One region of the Phytoactinopolyspora mesophila genome, then DNA from elsewhere that is predicted to be linked to it. Evidence: riboswitches for the same ligand, from Rfam matches in the RefSeq annotation. Region 1 holds a riboswitch; the other holds the start of a gene.
What was found. A riboswitch is a leader RNA that binds a small molecule or an ion and turns the genes downstream of it on or off. The one in region 1 is predicted to bind S-adenosylmethionine.
Positions count from the first base shown of each region.

Region 2: another riboswitch for S-adenosylmethionine. It lies ahead of thrC (threonine synthase); the one in region 1 lies ahead of F7O44_RS12005 (aminotransferase class V-fold PLP-dependent enzyme).

Region 1 is NZ_WLZY01000003.1:468,153-477,099, forward strand. Features, by position in the region: gene F7O44_RS11965 (MarR family winged helix-turn-helix transcriptional regulator) at 29-562, shown strand; gene F7O44_RS11970 (nucleoside/nucleotide kinase family protein) at 573-1,232, shown strand; gene F7O44_RS11975 (NUDIX domain-containing protein) at 1,273-1,761, shown strand; gene F7O44_RS11980 (YbhB/YbcL family Raf kinase inhibitor-like protein) at 1,906-2,364, shown strand; gene F7O44_RS11985 (alpha/beta fold hydrolase) at 2,424-3,239, opposite strand; gene F7O44_RS11990 (FAD-dependent oxidoreductase) at 3,285-4,418, shown strand; gene F7O44_RS11995 (DUF2470 domain-containing protein) at 4,442-4,756, opposite strand; gene F7O44_RS12000 (DUF7059 domain-containing protein) at 4,774-6,258, shown strand; SAM riboswitch class IV at 6,349-6,463, shown strand; gene F7O44_RS12005 (aminotransferase class V-fold PLP-dependent enzyme) at 6,501-7,850, shown strand; gene F7O44_RS12010 (helix-turn-helix domain-containing protein) at 7,872-8,831, opposite strand.
Region 2 is NZ_WLZY01000004.1:339,820-348,766, forward strand. Features, by position in the region: gene F7O44_RS13935 (GntR family transcriptional regulator) at 142-882, shown strand; gene F7O44_RS29430 (hypothetical protein) at 1,116-1,808, opposite strand; gene F7O44_RS13945 (hypothetical protein) at 2,140-2,424, shown strand; gene F7O44_RS13950 (trehalose-6-phosphate synthase) at 2,443-3,840, opposite strand; gene F7O44_RS13955 (DUF3263 domain-containing protein) at 3,960-4,262, shown strand; gene F7O44_RS13960 (LytR C-terminal domain-containing protein) at 4,403-5,005, shown strand; gene otsB (trehalose-phosphatase) at 4,989-5,780, shown strand; SAM riboswitch class I at 5,903-6,014, shown strand; gene thrC (threonine synthase) at 6,030-7,307, shown strand; gene F7O44_RS13975 (ubiquitin-like small modifier protein 1) at 7,316-7,600, shown strand; gene F7O44_RS13980 (class E sortase) at 7,902-8,600, opposite strand; gene F7O44_RS31845 (Ig-like domain-containing protein) at 8,873-8,947, shown strand, end outside.

The sequences.
Region 1 (8,947 bases):
ATTTTGATTTAGGCCTAAACTACCAGACATGAGTACGCTGCGCGACGACGTCGACGACATCCAGGACGCCTGGCAACGCGAACGGCCCGACATCCCCGCCGGGTCCATCGGGGTGATCACTCGGATCTGGCGGGTCGGAAAGCTCCTGGAGGAAGACCGTCGACGCACCATGAGGCGGCTGGGAATCGATGTCGCGACCCGTGACCTGCTCAGCACGCTCCGGCGCTCAGGGCCGCCATACGCGCTACCACCCAGGGAGCTCGCCCAACGATGCGCGGTGAGCCCTGGGGCGATCTCTCAACGAGTGAGCCGCGCGGAGGCCGACGAGTTGGTCCGGCGGCACAAAGACACGACGGATGGGCGGGGTGTGATCGTCGAGCTCACCGCCAAAGGCCACGATCTGATCGAACGATCCGTAGATGAGCTGCTACGCCACGAGGAAGACCTGCTGTCCGGCCTCAGCTCGTCCGAGCGCACCGCACTCAGCGACCTGTTACGCACCCTGCTCTCCGATCTCCGGCAGCGCTCAGCGGCTCCGTTGAGTCCTCCTCCGCACCACTAGGCTGCGCGGCATGGTCAGTTGCAGCAACCGACGCGAGGCTGTGCTTCAGTCGATCGCCGCCACCCTGGCTCGGCTCGTTCCCGACCCCTACCTGCTGGTTGCCGTGGACGGAGTCGACGGCGCCGGCAAGACCGTCTTCGCGGACGAGCTTGCGCCCTACCTGATAGCCCGCGGTCGGCCCGTCATCCGAGCAACCGTCGACCGATTCCACAACCCGAAGCACGTACGCTACCGCCGTGGCCGAGACTCGCCCGAGGGATTTTACCGAGACTCGTACAACTACCCGCAGCTCAAGGAGTACCTCCTCGACCCGCTCCGCCCAAGCGGGTCTGGCCTGATTCGCCGCGCGGCGTTCGACCATGAACACGACGCGCCGGTGGACGCGCCGCTCGAATCCATCGAACCCGGAGCGGTGCTAGTCCTCGACGGGATTTTCCTACACCGAAGGGAACTGCTTCGATACTGGGACTTCTCGATCTTCCTCGATGTCACCACGGAGGTGTCGGTGGACCGGTGCGCCGCCCGCGACGGCACGTCGCCCGATCCGGAGGCCGCCGCCAACCGCAGATACGTCGAAGGGCAACGGCTGTACCTGAAAGAATCCATGCCGAAGAAACACGCGTCGATAGTCGTTGAGAACTCGGCTCTCGACGCGCCCCGCATCATCTAGGCAATCGACGCAGACGGGCGCCTCTGGGAGGATCGTCGCCATGCCAGTCTCGCCATATATCCGCCGGCTGCGTGCGGCCATCGGCCAGGACCTGATCCTCCTGCCGGCCGTCGCCGTCCTGCCCCGCGACGAGCACGGCCGCATTCTGCTGGTCAGGCAGTCGGACACCAAGCAGTGGGCCACCATCGGAGGATCAATCGAGATCGACGAAGACCCCGCGACAACTGCCGTACGGGAAGCCCAAGAAGAGGCGGGTGTGGAGGTGGAGCTGACGCGGCTCGTCACCGCACTCGGCGGTCCCCAGTTCCGGCTGACCTATCCGAACGGCGACCGCACGTCGTACGTCAGCCTCGTCTACGAAGCGCGCGTCGTTAGCGGCGAGCCGGAACCGGATAACGACGAGACCATAGACGTCGGCTGGTTCGGCCTAGAGGAACTATCCGACATCGACCTGGGCGACTTCGCCCGCAGCATGTTCTCCGCCCTCGGCCTTCTCGACCCCGCCACCAGTTCTCCCCGCCCCACCTAAATGATCATGTTTGGCGGGTTTTCTCGCGCCTGCCCCTGCCTGCAGGACTGTTGACGCGCAAGGAAGCCTACCGAACATGATCATTTAGGTGGGCGTGAAAGGGCGGGGCGGGGTCACTAATGTGGTTGAGAGGAGGTTGTTCCAATGGCGCTGAACATCAAGGACCTGAAGATCACCAGCCCGGACATCGGCCCGGACGCACGCCTGGACGATCGGCACGCCAAGGACCGCGAGAACACGCCGCCCGTGCTGAGAATCAGCGGCGTGCCGGACGGCACTGCCGAGCTCGCGCTCGTCTGCCACGATCCGGACGCTCCCCTGCCATGGGGTTTCACCCACTGGACGCTGTATGGCATCCCGGCCGACACCAAAGAGCTCGGCAGCGACGCGGACATCCAGTTCCGGCCCGGACCCAACAACTTCGGAGCCGAAGGCTACGGCGGGCCCCGCCCGCCGGCCGGGCACGGCCCGCACCGCTATTACTTCTGGGTGTATGCCCTGAGCCGTTCCGTCGAGGGGGCGCCGTCCCTGCGTGAGTTCCTGGACGACTATGGCGACGCGATCATCGAGCAGAACCGAGTGGTGGGGATCTACGAGCGGTAGCCGCCCACTCTCATGATCATGAACACTACGTGACCATATTGGTCATTTAGTGTTCATGATCATCGGGAGGTGAGCCAGCGGTGCAGGCTGGTCGACAGCGCGACGGGCGCGTCGAGCTGAATGAGGTGTCCCGCGCCCTCGATCAACTCGAGCCGGGCACCGGGAATCAGCTCGGACAGCCGATGTGCCCGGTCCACCGGGATCCAGGTGTCCTCGGTCCCCCATGCGACCAGCACTGGCAGATCGACTGACGGATACAGCGGCTCGATCTCATCGGTATAGGCCTGATCAGCCTGCGCGATCTGCCGGTAGAACGCCGGCTGACCTGCGGTGCCGCGCCAGGGCTGGACCAGCATATCGAGCTCGGCCGCGCCGAGTCCACGGTGGCTGGCACCCTCGATATACGCCCGGAGAGCGCCGTCGTGAATCACCGGCGGCAACGCCGCGAACACCTCGGCATGGTCCCGGACCAGCCGGAAGAACTCCGAGCCCCACGGTGCCAGGGCGACGACGTCGACCAGCGCCAGCGACGAGTATCGCGCTCCGTGCAACAGGTGTGCCCGCAGTGAGACCGCACCGCCATAGTCGTGGGCCACCACGTGCGGCTCATCGAGGTTCCAGTGAACAAGCAGGTCGGCCAGCAACTCCCCCTGAATATCAAGCGAGACCCGATGCTCGGCATCCTTCGACGACTGCCCATACCCGGGCATGTCCCACAGATACACGCGGAATTCTCCGGCCAGCGCCTCGGCGAACGGCGCCCATAGCGCCGACGACCACGGCGTCCCATGACAGAAAACGACGGGCGGGCCGTCCCCGGCGCTTCCCCAGCGCACCCGCCGGCCGTTCCAGCTGAATTCCTCGCTCAGATCCACCCGCCGAGAATATGCGACGCCGCCGACACCCTTTAGGGTCGGCACATGCCCCCTGAACAGGCAGAGAACACCATTTATGACGTGGCGGTCGTCGGCGCCGGACTGATGGGGGCGTGTACAGCATGGGCGCTCGCGCGGCGCGGCCTGCGTGCAGTGGTCCTTGAACAGTTCCAGCCCGGGCATCCATCCGGCTCGTCACACGGCAGCTCGCGGATCTTCCGCCGGGTGTATCCGGATCCGTTCTATGTGGAGCTCACCGCACGAGCGTCGGACAGCTGGCAACGTCTGGAAGACGACACCGGCGTCACGCTCCGCACGTTCACCGGTGCCGTCGACCACGGGGCAGGCCGGGAGCCGCGGCGGCTTGCCTCCCTGCTCAGCGACCAATCAGTTCCGCATCAGTTGCTCAGCGCTGCCGAAGCTCAAGAACGCTGGCCGCACATGGCCTTCGACACCGACGTCCTTTACCACCCGGATGCGGGCGTCTTGGACGCGGACCTGGCCGTGCGATCCGCACTTGCCAGAGCCCGGGCGGACGGGGCCGACGTCTACCTGGACACCAGGGTCACCGAGGTCGCCCCGGGTCACTACGGCGTGCTGGTGCGGGCAGCCAACGCCACCGGCGAGATGTCCTTCAACGTCCGGCACGTGGTTCTGGCCGCCGGCGCATGGAACCAGCGCCTGATGCCGAACTTGTTGGGTCCGGCCGCTCCACGACTGAGCGTCACCCAGCAGCAAGTCGTGCATTTCCCACAGCGCGAACCCGTCGAAGACTGGCCGGTCATGGTTCACCAGGACGAGTTCTTCGTCTTCGGCATGCCCGCCGGCGCGGCGGCGCCTGGGGCGATCAAGCTCGGTGAGCACGACCGAGGAACAGCGACGACGGCAGAGAGCCGAGACGGATTCGTGGATCCGCGGTGCATCGACCGGCTCGTCAATTACGTGGAGCGGTTTCTCCCGTCGCTGGTTCCTGAACCTTTCCAGGCGTTGTCCTGTCTATACACCTCGACGCCGACGGAAGACTTCGTCATCGACGCCGACGGACCAATCATCGTGTGCTCGCCGTGTTCCGGTCACGGGGCCAAGTTCGCCGCGTACACGGGAGAACTGGTCGCCGAGATCGCGACGGGAACCGGCAACCCGCCGGAGCGGTTCACGCTGCGCCGCCATTCGCGCTGAGTTCCCGACCCCCCGGCGGAGCACTAGTGCTGGCCGGCCTGACGAGGCGGGATGTCCAGTGCTTTGGCCGACTCCTGGTACATCCGCACGAATTCTTGCCGGATCTCCGGGCGTTCGGTGAGTGGCCGGCTCCACGGCACCCGTACGGTCCGCTCCGCACCGTCCACCACAACCCGGAAGTCCACTCCGGTTCCGTCCAGGTGAACGACCGTCGCCTCCGATGCCTCCGGGACACCCCCGAGGGCACGCACGATCAGCAGGGAATCGTCGTCGTGTTCGTCGCTCATATGCTCAGCAACGGCCGTAATCACGTCCGGTGCAAAAGGGTTGTCGCTCATCACGCCAGAATAGCTACGTGACATATACCCAGCCGACGCTGACCGACGACGACACCGCCCGGCTACGCGATGCCCTGAGCGCCGCGGACTACCGCGTCGACCCAGTCCACGAACTGCTGGGCGACCGCGCCGCCGCCGCGCTACATCGCAATCACACGATTCCTGGGCGAATGGCGGTGACCGGCAGCACGCCGCTCGAGGTCATGACCAAACTCTGGAGACTTCAGGCACCGGTGCCACTCAGCGCCGCCCGCAACGCGCTGCCACTCGACGCGCTACTCGACGGAGGCATCGTCGCCGCCGACGGTGACGAGGTCCGCGCGCTGGTCGACATCCGCCCCTATGCCGACGACACCGGCGACTGGTGGGTCGCGGCCGACCTCACGCCTGAGCTCGACGGTCGCACATCGCCGATCTCCGCCGACCACGTGCTCGGTCTCAACGCGGCATCGAGCACGCTGGCTCGAGTTACCGTGCGGCGTCCAGTGGGCCGGTCGCTGGATCTCGGCACCGGATGCGGGGTGCAGTCACTGCATCTGAGCCGGCACAGCGACTCCGTCATCGCCACCGACGTCAATCCCCGGGCGCTGCGGATGGCGGCGCTGACCACCGGACTGAACGGCGTCAGCGCGGATCTTCGCCAGGGCAGCTTGTTCGAGCCGGTCGCGCAGGAACGTTTCGATCTGATCGCCACCAATCCGCCCTTCGTCGTGTCACCCGGAGGCCGGCACGTGTACCGCGACAGCGGCCTGGCCGGCGACGACGTGGTCAGGCAGGTTGTCGTCGACGGCGCGGCCCGGCTGGCCGAGGGCGGGATCCTGCAGTCTCTCGGAAACTGGATGCATGTGCGTGGCCAGGACTGGCGCGAGCGTGTCGGCACCTGGGTGGCCGGGACCGGCTGCGACGCCTGGGTGGTTCAGCGCGAGGTGCAAGATCCAGCGGAGTACGTCGAATTGTGGTTGCGCGACTCCGGCGAGACCGGCGAAGCCACGTACGCCGAGCGCTATCGCGAATGGCTGTCCTGGTTCGACGCGAACGATGTGGAAGGCATCGGGTTCGGCTGGATCAACCTACGTGCCTCCGGAGCCGAGGACGCGACCGTACGGATCGAAGATTGGCCGCATGCCGTGCAACAGCCTCTCGGCGCCGCCGTCGCCGATTGGTTCGGCCGGGCAGAACTCCTGCGAGCCGACGACCAGACGCTGCTGAGCAGCCACGTGGCGGTCGCCGACGACATCGTCCTGGAGCAAGTCGGTCAGCCTGGCGCCACTGACCCTGAGCACCTGGTGCTCAGGCAGCACGGGGGAATGATGCGCGCCATCCAGGTGGGCACCGCCGATGCCGGATTCGTGGGAGCGTGTGACGGGACGCTGCCCGTGGGTGCGATCATCGACGCGGTGGCGCAAGTACTAGAGGTGGACCCCGGGCTACTGCGGCAGGAACTAGTCCCACAGGCCCGGTCGCTCATCATGGACGGATTCCTGGTCCCCGCTGTTCGATGACCGGTCGGTCACCGACAATTCTCGCTATATGAGACGAAATCGCCCGCGTGATAGACAATCCGGCCGGTATGCCTTTACGTTCTAGATCAAGGTCATGAGTGCCAGCGTCAAGCCCCGGCTTGCTGGCCGGCAACCCTCCATACCGCGGTGGGGTGCCCCGGGTGAAGACCTGGCCGCCTCGATCCTGAGGCGTCAAGCGCGGGCCCGCGGCGCCGGGTCCTTGACCCGGAGGTGCTGTGACCATGACTCTCACCGAGGATCCAGCCTGTCCCGTACCGGCGACGCCGGAGCCTCTCTCGGCGACGACGCCCAGCTCACCGCTGCTGGAGGTGGTCGGCGGCGACCTGCAGGTGCCGCTGGTCAATGGCGAGGCACGACGCTACGTGAACCTGGACTACGCGGCCAGTGCCCCAAGCCTGCGGGCCGTCGCGGATCACGTGACGGAGATCCTGCCTTACTACGCGAGCATTCACCGCGGCGCCGGTTACGCCTCCCAGGTCTCGACCCGGCTCTACGAAGCGGCTCGTGGCACCGTCGCCCGGTTCGCGGGCGCCCGCGACGACGACGTGGTGATCTTCACCCGCAACACCACTGACTCGCTAGGCGTGCTGGCGGGCTGCCTGCCGGACAATGGCGACGTCGTCGTTCTGGACATCGAGCATCACGCCAACCTGCTGCCCTGGCCACCCGGGCGGACCCGGATCGTTCCCGCGGCCTCAACCCTGGCGACAACTCTTGATCGACTAAGTGCCGAGTTGGCCAGTAAGCCCGCCGCGCTGCTGGCGGTCACCGGAGCGTCGAACGTGACGGGCGAGCAACTGCCGCTCGGCCGGTTGGCTCACCTCGCCCACCGGCACGGTGCACGGATCTGTGTAGACGGTGCCCAACTCGCACCGCATCGCAGGATCGACATGATCGCCTCCGGCGTCGACTACCTCGCGTTCTCCGGGCACAAGATCTACGCCCCTTGGGGTGCAGGAGTGCTGATCGGCGCGCGCGACTGGCTGGATGCCGGTGATCCTTACCTGGCCGGCGGCGGGGCAGCGCGAGACGTGGGGTCGTCGAGCACCGTCTGGCATCAGGCACCGGCAAGGCATGAGGGCGGCTCGCCGAACGTCATCGGCGCAGTCGCCCTGGCCAAGGCATGTGCGGTGATCTCCGCATTGCCCGAAGGCGCGCTGGAGTCGCACGAGATGGTCCTGCGCACACGTTTGGTGGACGGGCTGGCCGGTCTACCCGGCGTTCAGGTGCATCGCATCTGGCCGGACAGCGCTTCAGCTATCGGAATCGCGTGCTTCACGGTGGCCGGACATCCGCCCGATTTGGTTGCGGCCTACCTGTCGGCCGAGCACGGCATCGGGTTGCGGCACGGCAAGTTCTGCGCTCACCCGCTGGTGGACCGGCTCGGGCACCCGTCGGGAGCGTTGCGGGCCAGCTTCGGGGCCGGCTCAGTCGGATCGGATGTCGAGCGGCTGCTGGCCGCTGTCGAGCAGCTTGTGCGCTACGGCCCTCAGTGGACGTACGGCGAAGTCGACGGTCGCTGCGCCCCCGTGCCCGATCCCCGTCCCAGTCCGGTGATCATGAACACGTAGCCCCGCGATGAGCATTCGCCATCACCGGGCGAAGGAGCGCCGGTAGGCCGAGGGCGAAGTACGCATGGCACGACCGAAATGATGCCGGTAGGTAACGGCGGTGTCGAAGCCCACTTTCGCGGCGATCTGCTCGACGGACATGTCAGTACTCTCCAGCAGCGGCAGACTGGCCTGGAGCCGCTGGGTGATCAGCCAGCGGATCGGACTGGTCCCGGTGGCTTTGGTGAAGTGCCGCAGATACGTACGCGGGGATACGTTCGCCTGCTTGGCGAGCGTCTCGACCGTGATCCGCTGCCCAAGGCGCTCAACGGCCCAGGCCATACTCGCCGCAATCCGTCCGCTGTATGGATCGTCACCCACCGGGGACTCGATGTACTGCGCTTGGCCGCCGTCGCGGTGAGGCGCGACGACGAGCCTCCTGGCCACAAGGTTGGCCACCGCGGCGCCGTGGTCTTGCCGGACCAGGTGGATGCCGAGGTCCAGCCCTGCAGCACTTCCCGCACTGGTGAAGATGTCGCCGTCCTCCACGTAAAGCGGCGTGGGATCGACCTCCACCCGCGGATAGCGGCGACGGAGGAGGTCTGCGTGGAGCCAGTGTGTGGTGGCCCGGCGACCGTCGAGCAGGCCGGCTGATGCCAGGGCAAACGCGCCCGTGCAGATGGAGACGATCCGCGCCCCCTTCGCGTGGGCCCGCCGCAATGCCGCCGCAAGCTCGGGCGTGGCCTCGGCGTGGACGTCCGACACACTCGGAATGACGAGAGTCTGGGCTGCCTCCAGCGTCGCCAGCGTATGCGGCGTCTGCAGTGTGGCACCACCCACCATACTCACCTGCCCCGCCCCTTCAGCGCAGATAGTGAGCCGGTACGACGGTGCGTCGGGCCATTTGACACCGAAGATCTCCGTGACGATGCCCAACTCGAACGCGGACATGCCCTCGTAGGCCAGCACCGCGACGTGGTGATCAGGGGATACTAGGACCATGGCGTAATCTTATCGAACAGTGGCGTTTACGCCACTTGTCGGCGACGATTGCGCCGCCGAACATGAGAAGGTGCCCCTCACACGCCTGCACTCGGATCCGTCTCAGCCATCGCGAT
Region 2 (8,947 bases), on a different contig from region 1:
CCCGTCCACAGTGTGGACTATAGGGACCGGGTACGTCTAGAGCCAGCCGGAGAACGATTCGAATCGGGGCAACGGATCAGGCGGGCCTGCAAAACTTGAGTCAGCCTGGAAGAATGCGACCAGCTAACTTCGGAGGGCAACGTGGCAACGAAGTATCACTCGATCCGAGACAAGATTCTGGATCTCATCGCGGAGATGGACGTCGGCGATGCCCTTCCTCCGGAGCGCACGCTTGCGCCCGAATTCGGCGTCGCGAGGATGACGCTGCGCCGCGCGATCGAGGAGGTCGTGCGTGAGGGGCGGCTGAAACGCAAGCACGGGGCGGGCACCTTCGTTGCCGGTCCGAAGATCGCGCAGGGACTTGCCGTCACGTCGTTCTCCGAAGACATGCGCCAACGCGGCAACGTCCCATCCAGTCGCACACTGGACGCTGGCGAGCTCACGGCCAGCCCCAAGCTGGCCAAACGTCTCGAGATCTCCTCTGGAGAACTCGTGATGCGGGTGGTGCGGTTACGGCTGGCCGACGACGCTCCGATGGCTGTGGAGACGTTGCATGTGCCCGCACGGGTGGTGCCTGAGCTGGAAGGCGAGGCTCTGGACGACGCGTCGTTCTACGAGCTGCTGCACGAGCGGTACGGCATCGACCTGGCGGGCGGCGTGCAGACGATCGAAGCGACCGTGACCGACGAACGTGAGTCGGAGATCCTCGAAGTGCCGCTGCACTCGCCGGCTTTCCTCTTCGAACGAGTCTCGCGCGCCCGGGACGGCCAGGTTGTCGAGTTCGTCCGCTCGGTATACCGAGGAGACCGGTACCAATTCCGGGTGGAGCTGCAGCCCGCCCGGCCGGCTCGCACCGACGATCATCCGGCTGGTTCAGCTTAGAGGCCGCGCAGAATGGGAGTCGCCTGGCTCGCAGGCCCGGGCATCCTGGCTGGCGGCGTTGTCGTCAGTCGACGCACAAACCCAGTGCGACTCCCTCCGCCGCCTTGCCATCCAGGCGCCCGACCCCGCTCACTATCAGGCGCCCCATTCTGCGCGGCCTCTTAGAACCGGCGCCGTTGTTCACGCGGGTTCTCAGCCGTGCGGTAGCGCGGGACTGTGTCGGCCCGGCGAGGTCAGCGACGACCCGCTGACTCCTCCGTTGGTTCAGTTCGCTTGCGGTGCTTGCCGCCGGAACTGCGCTGCGGTGGCACTATCGGGTCATCGCGTTGAGGCATGGAGGTGGGACTTTCCTGCGTCTGCTCGGGCACCCCTGAGTGCGAATGCCAGTGCGGCGCCGGACGGTGTGTGTGTGGCTGTCCGCTAGGAGGTGGCGGAGGTGGCGGCGCAGCGTCGACCGGTTGATAGTCGAACGGGCCGGATTGGGCAGTGGACTCGTTGTCCGGCGGCGAGTAGGCGGCCGAAGAGGGCTCGTGTGATGCGTCTGGCTCGTCGTCGGACTCGGCGGACTGATCGTAGAGTTCGGTGCTCTGGTCCCTTAACTCCACCGGACGGGTGGTGTAGCTAGGCGAGTCCTCGCGCTGCGGTGCACGTCGAGCGCGCCTGCCTGGACTCGCTCCCAGCATCTCCATCGCCTCCTGAAGCCGATCGGTCGTGTCGTCGATCCACTGGACGCTGGTCGCGTCGCCGTGTCCGTGGATGGCGAGCACGTCGTCGATCGAATTCCACAGACTGGTCGCGGGATGCTCCGAGCACCACCGGAGTGCCACATGTCCGTCGGAGAACACCACACCGTACGCAACCACGCCGACGCCGGAGATGCCGGTGTAATCGACGTGTCGGACAAGGGCGAACCTGCGAGGGAACAAACGACCACCGTGGAAGAGAGTCGGGCGAGCTGATGAAAACGGCCGCCTGTACCCCCGTATCATTTGGCCTGTACGCTGCACATCTTGCTTGATGTGTGCTCAAGCTGTCACGGCGGCCTGCCGCGAGTGAGACTATTGATCTTGATTTGATGGCCTTTTCGTCAACTTTTGCCCGCTTTGCGGCCGCGTGAGAGCCCTCACAGTTTCGGCCCCACTGGTGCGTCCGGCACCATCGTGCGCCGGAATGACGCGTTACGGTTAGAGGCCGCGTGCAAGCGGGCGGTCCAGCTTTCGGACCGTTGGGTAGCGCCGACGACGAGGGAGCGTTCAAATGATGCAAGGGTCTGATCCAGCTCGGCCAGAGGTCGATCCAATGGTGCTCGATGCGGTGAAGACGGTGCGGGATAGGTTCGGCGCGGTCGGCTTGCGGCACTTGGTGACGTTGGCCAGAGACGAACTCGCCAGGGTGGAGCAGGCGGAGGCTCAACTCGGCTCCATCGACCAGACGGATCCAGTAGTCGAGCCCACCGCAGGGCCGCTGGATGTTGCGGACACGCAGGCGTGGCTGGCCTACACCGAACAGGATCCCGAAGAAGGCGAGCAAGGGCGCTCTTGACGCGTGCCCGAGCGGCTTTTAGACCGCTCGCAACGTGTCGAGGAAATTCTGAGCCCAGCGAGTGATGTCATTGCCGAGTACCCGTTCGCGGAGCAGTTTCATCCGCTGGGTGGCTTCGGCGGCGTCGAGTCGCATGGCGGCAAGCAGGGCGCGCTTCAGCCCGTCGATGTCGTGCGGGTTGACGAGGAACGCGCCGTCGCTCAGCTCATCCGCCGCTCCGGCGAATTCGGACAGCACCAGCGCTCCGCCCAGATCCGTCCGGGCAGCGACGTACTCCTTGGCCACGAGGTTCATGCCGTCACGCAGTGGCGTCACGACCATCACATCGGCCGCCCGGAGCAACGAGACCAGTTCGGCACGCTCGTAGGACGAATGTAAGTAGTGCACGGCCGGCTGGCCGATGGTGCCGTACTCGCCGTTCATCCTGCCGACCTGCAGTTCGATGTCGTCGCGTAACGTCTGGTACGCCTCGACCCGCTCCCGGCTGGGAGTAGCCACCTGGACCATGACGGCTTCGTCGGGAGTGACATCCGCTCCGGCCAAGAGCTCATCGAAGGCCTTGAGCCGGTGCCCGATTCCCTTCGTGTAGTCCAGCCGGTCGACACCGAGCAGGATGTGTTTCGGAGAGCCGACCTCCGATCTGATCCGATCGCTTCGGGCCTGGACATCGGGGTCGGACACGAGCTGGGTGATTTCGCTGACGTCGATGGAGATCGGGAAGGAACGGGCCAGCACGGTGCGGCCGTCGGCCGTGACGACTTGACGGTCGCCGGCGGTGGCATCGGTGTAGCGCTCGGCGAGGCCGATGAAGTTGTCAGCCGCCCCTTCGCGCTGGAAGCCGACCAGGTCCGCGCCGAGCAGGCCCTCGAGGATCTGCCGTCGCCATGGCAACTGGGCGAAGAGTTCCCCAGGCGGAAATGGAATGTGCAGGAAGAACCCGATCTTCAGGTCCGGCCGCAGCTGGCGCAGGATGTTCGGCACCAGTTGAAGCTGGTAGTCCTGGACGAACACGATGGCGCCGTGGTCCGCGACGTCGGCCGCGGCCCGGGCGAAACGTTCGTTGACCCGTCGGTACGCCTCCCACCACTCGCGGTGGTATTCCGGGGCCACGATCACGTCGTGATAAAGCGGCCACAGCGTCGCGTTGGAGAACCCCTCGTAGTACAGCGCGATCTCTTCCGCCGACAACGGCACCGCGATCAGATCCATCTCGTCAGTCGAGAAGGGCGCCGGCGCATCGTCACGGGATCCGGTCCAGCCGACCCACGCTCCATCGAAGGAGCGCATGACCGGCGCCAGTGCGGTGACCAAGCCGCCTGGGCTCCGTCTCCAGCTGGTGGGCCCGTCACGGGGCGTCACCCGGTCGACCGGGAGCCGATTGGCAACAACGACGAAGCTACTCTTTCCGATATCCACCACGTGGCCTCCTCGTCCGTTCTACGGTAGCTGGCCGTGACGCCGGTTGGGTGCTCGGGTGCCGCACTTCGGCCTTTCGGCGGTGTCGGAACATGGCTCGGAGCGGGCTTGTGCTTACCATGGCCCGCATGGAAGCTGTTGCCGACATGCCCATGAACGCCGCCTCGTCGGACGCGCTCGATCCACGGGAGCGTGAGATTCTCGAGTTCGAACGGCAGTGGTGGAAGTACGCCGGTTCGAAAGAACAGGTGATCCGGGAGCGCTTCGACATGACGGCCACCCGGTACTACCAGGTGCTCAACGCGCTGATCGATCGGCCGGAGGCGCTCGCGCACGACCCCATGCTCGTCAAGCGGCTGCGCCGGTTGAGGTCATCGCGTACACGTGCGCGATCCGCCCGTCGGCTTGCGGCTGAGGCGTGAAACCAAGCGCGCCGGGCACGCTTCACCGGAAGGCCTCCACTGGACGTCGGCCGTGACGATGAACCTGGTGCCCCGTGACACTGGCGAGCATTCGAGGTGACGTAGATGCCCGCCCGACGTAGGCTATACATCCCGTGACGATGCGCGAACGTCTTGACCGAGCCTGGCCGTCCCTGGTGGCGCTCCTGGGCACCGTTGGTGTCGTGCTCGTGTTGCTGTTCATCTTCGGTGACAACACCGGTGACGGTACGGGAGACGATCTCGGCGACATCGTGGTCGGTGACGATCCTGAGTTCGAAGAGGATCCCGCCGACGAGGACGACGAGCCTACGGGTGAACCGACCGATCCGGCCGACCCCGAGGCCGACGAGTCAGGTGAGGACGCCGGCGAATCCGGCGACGAGAACGAGAATGGTGAAGAGCCCGATCCCGAACCAACCACGGCGCCGCCGGAGCTGCGCTCGCCAGTGGGGATCGCCAACCAGACGGCTGTTCAGGGTCTCGAGCTGCGCGCCCAGGAGCGGCTGGAAGCCGGCGGCTGGGAGGTCGCGGCCACGAGTGGCTTTGAGGGAAATGTCCCTGCCACCACTGTGTACTACCCGCCGGGCATGGAAGAGCAGGCCCAGGCGCTGTCGCGGCAGTTCCCCGAGATAGGCAGGGTCGAGCCGACATTCGAGGGCGTGAACCAAACCCGGTTGGTTATCGTGCTGGTCGAGGACTACTCCGATGTCGTCGATGGATGACGCCGTCGCGGTTGTCCGGGAATCACTCCGGCCACGCCTGGCGCAAACACTTCTCGCTCTGGACTTCGACGGCGTACTGGCACCGATTGTCGAGCGGCCGCAGGATGCCAGGGCGCTGCCGGGTACAGCGGAGTTGCTGACCCAGATCAGCCCGCGGGTGGCCCAGGTGGCCATCGTGACCGGCCGGCCGGCGTCCGATGCCGTCCAACTGGGCGGATTGGCTGATGTGCCCGGGCTGGTTGTGTGCGGCCACTACGGGCTCGAACGCTGGATGGGCGGCCGGCTGGAGACGCCGAGCTCGGACAGCGCGGTGGACGAGGCAAGGGTTCGTGTCGCCGAACTGGTGGCGCAGCGGCCGGGAACCGCCATCGAGGACAAAGGCCACTCGGTGGCGGTGCACACCCGCCGTGCCCCCGATCCCGCCGCGAGTCTGGAAGACCTCCGGCCGCTGGTGTCCGCCATAGCTGAGGACACCGGCCTTCAGGTCACACCTGGCCGTTTCGTTCTTGAGCTACGTCCGCGAGGCGCCGACAAAGGTGTGGCGGTGCGACAGCTCGCGGCTGAAGCAGGTGCCGCGGCCGTCGTCTACGGCGGCGACGACCTGGGTGATCTTCCGGCCATTGAGGCGGTCCGTGCTCTCGAGGCTGACGGCATGCTGGGTGTGATCATCTGCAGCGATGGCACCGAGGTAGCAACCGAGCTGCGGGAGGCGGCGGATCTCGTGGTTCCGGGCCCAGAAGGTGTCCAGCGCGCCCTGCGCTCACTGTTGCTGTAACCGGCATAACGGCTGGGCAGTCGTCCGGCGCAGCTAAGCCATCCACCATGTAAGACACTTTTGTCTCACATGGTGAACAGTTCTGCGAGACCCCGTTACACACCACGTACGCTTCTGGGCAGTACTCATCCAGAGGGGGCAGAGGGACCGGCCCGGTGAAGCCCCGGCAACCACCCGCAATCCGGCGGGTTAGGTGCCAAGTCCGGCCCGCTGACCATGCGGGAAAGATGAGGAGGTATCTCCGAGATCATGACCATCACCGAGACGCCCGTCGCCGGAAAGGCCCGTGCGGACGGCCCTGATCTGGGCCGAGCCACCCACCTTTCATGTCGTGAGTGTGCGGCGACAGTTGAGCTGGGCCCGCATTACGCGTGTATGGAGTGCTTCGGGCCGCTGGAAGTTGCCTACAACTACGGCACCGTGACGCGCGAGCGAATTGAATCCGGACCAAAGTCGATCTGGCGGTACCGGGATCTGCTACCCGTGCCGGAAAACGTGGCGAGCATCCCGAACACCGAGCCGGGCTTCACGCCACTCTTGCGAGCTGACAATCTCGGGCGTGAGCTCGGCCTGAAGGCGCTCTGGGTGAAGAACGACGCCGCCAATCCCACCCACTCCTTCAAGGACAGGGTCGTGGCCGTGGCGCTGGCCGCAGCGCGTGAGCTGGGCTTCACGGTGCTCGCCTGTCCGTCCACCGGAAACCTGGCGAACGCCGTTGCTGCCGCCGCTGCCCGCGCCGGGATCCGCAGCTTTGTGTTCATTCCGAGCGACCTCGAGCAGCAGAAGGTCATCACCAGCGCCGTTTACGGCACCACTCTCGTGGCGGTTGAGGGCAACTACGACGACGTCAATCGGCTTGCGTCGGAGCTGGCCGGTCAGCACGAAGACTGGGCGTTCGTGAACGTCAACGTCCGTCCGTACTACGCCGAGGGGTCGAAGACGCTCGGATATGAGACCGCCGAGCAGCTGGGTTGGCGCTTGCCGCAGCAGGTCGTCATCCCGGTGGCCAGCGGGGCGCAGCTGGTCAAGGTCGACAAAGCTTTCCACGAGTTGGTGAAACTCGGCCTGGTCGAGGGCGAGCAACCGGCCATCTTCGGCGCGCAGGCCACCGGATGCTCGCCGGTCTCGACGGCATTCCGCGAGGGCCACGACGTCGTCCGGCCCGTTCGGCCCGACACCATCGCGAAATCGCTGGCGATCGGCAATCCTGCCGACGGTCCGTACGTCCTGGACGTGAGCCGGCGCACCGGCGGAGCTGTCGCCGATGTCTCCGACGACGAGGTCGTGGAGGGTATTCGCCTGCTGGCGCGCACCGAAGGGATCTTCGCCGAGACCGCGGGTGGTGTCACCGTCGCGGTCCTCGCCAAGCTGCTGCGCGAGGGCAAACTCGACCCGGACGCCGAAACGGTTATCTTCAATACCGGAGAGGGCTTGAAGACCCTCGACGCGGTCGCGCCCGTGGTCGGGCCGGCCGGCACCATCGCACCGACTACCGAGGCGTTCCACACCCTCGTCCCGGAGGCATAGAGAGAGCCATGAGTGTTGCTGTTCGAGTCCCCACGATTCTGCGTACCTACACGAAGGGTGAGGCAGACGTCTCTGTCGACGTGGCAGATGATGCCGTGCTGGCCGATGTGGTCGAGGCCCTCGATGCCGCTTACCCGGGAATCAAGGCGCGGATTCTCGACGACACGGGGGAGATCCGGCGTTTCGTCAACGTCTATGTCAATGACGATGACGTGCGCTTCGCTTCGGGGCTGAAGACGCCGACGCCGTCCGGGACCAAGGTCGCCGTTATTCCTGCCGTCGCCGGCGGCTGACGCGCTCCTGAATGATCATGTTTGGTAGGTCTTCTCGGGCCTCACCATGCCTGCGGGCCTGATGACGCGCGAGAAAACCCACCAAACGTGATCATTTTGCGTTGGTGGGTGGGAGTGTTGGGCGGCGGTCCGCGCTCGGTTAGCCGACCGTCACTCGGTTGATCTCGAAGGTCTCCTCAACCCAGGGAAAGACCCAGAAGAACAACGCAGCCATGATTCCGACGATCAAGATAAGAAAGGTCACCAGGCGAACCGGCCAGGGGCCGGGTAGGTGACGCCACACCCACGCGTACATATCTGTCTATCGCTCCTCAGCGTCGACCAGGACTCCGCTGGCGTACATCCGGTGGGATGATCCCCATCGAGGCCAGCAGGTGGTCAACGTCAGGCGGGCTTCGGTTGGTTCCGTACTGCGGGGCTCGCCCGGTACTGGGTCGACGACCCAGCTGTCACGAATCCCGATTTTGTTGCCGTCCGGGTGCCCGTTGGGTGCGGTGTCGAGCTCGTAGCGGTAGATGCCTTTGGCGGTCTCGATCTCGATGATGTCGCCTTCGTGTAGCTCGGGGAACTTGGCGAACGGCTCGCCGTGCCCGGAGCGGTGGGCAGCAATGGCGAAGTTTCCGAGCTCTCCCGGGTGGGCGTTGTCCGGATACCGTCCGGGCCCGTTCTTCAGATCTTCATCCTCGACGCCCTCGACGACGATCCGTTCCCAGTTCTCCCCGAAACGTTCGATGCGCAGGATGCCATAGGCGTCGCCGAGCTCGAGGCCGTCGTAAACCTCTTCGGCTTCGTCCTCGGTATCGATCTGCAACTCGAACTGATTGCGGAGATCGTTCTGCGCAGCCGCCGTCTGGAGCCCGGTGCCCCAGAGCGTGTACGCGACAAAGAGCAGGACGACAACGCCGGCGGTCAGCATGAGCTCCCCCAGCGCGCCAGCGATGACAGCTACGGGGCTGCGTTTCGGTGCGCGTCGGCGCCCCCGCCGTGCCTTGCGATGCATGGCATGAGCTTAACCCGGGAGACGCATCTTGATTAAACCCACTGATCGACAACGCACCGGAGAATGCGATCATTCTTGGTTCGCCTGCCGTGGCGCCGCGGCGCAAGCCGGGACAGATCGCTGAAATCGGGCGCTCGGCGTTGGAAGATCCGGAATCTTCCCGGATGGGGATGGACGATATGGCGAAATCTGCTAGCGTCCCCTGGGCGGCTAGTAGCACTATCGGCTAGCTCCATACCGGATCGATAGTCCACCCGGGGAGATAAGAACCAGTGAAAAGCACCCATCGCAGACGGTGGGCGGCGGCGGTAGCCGTGACAGGTGCCGGAGCTCTGGCACTTGGCGGT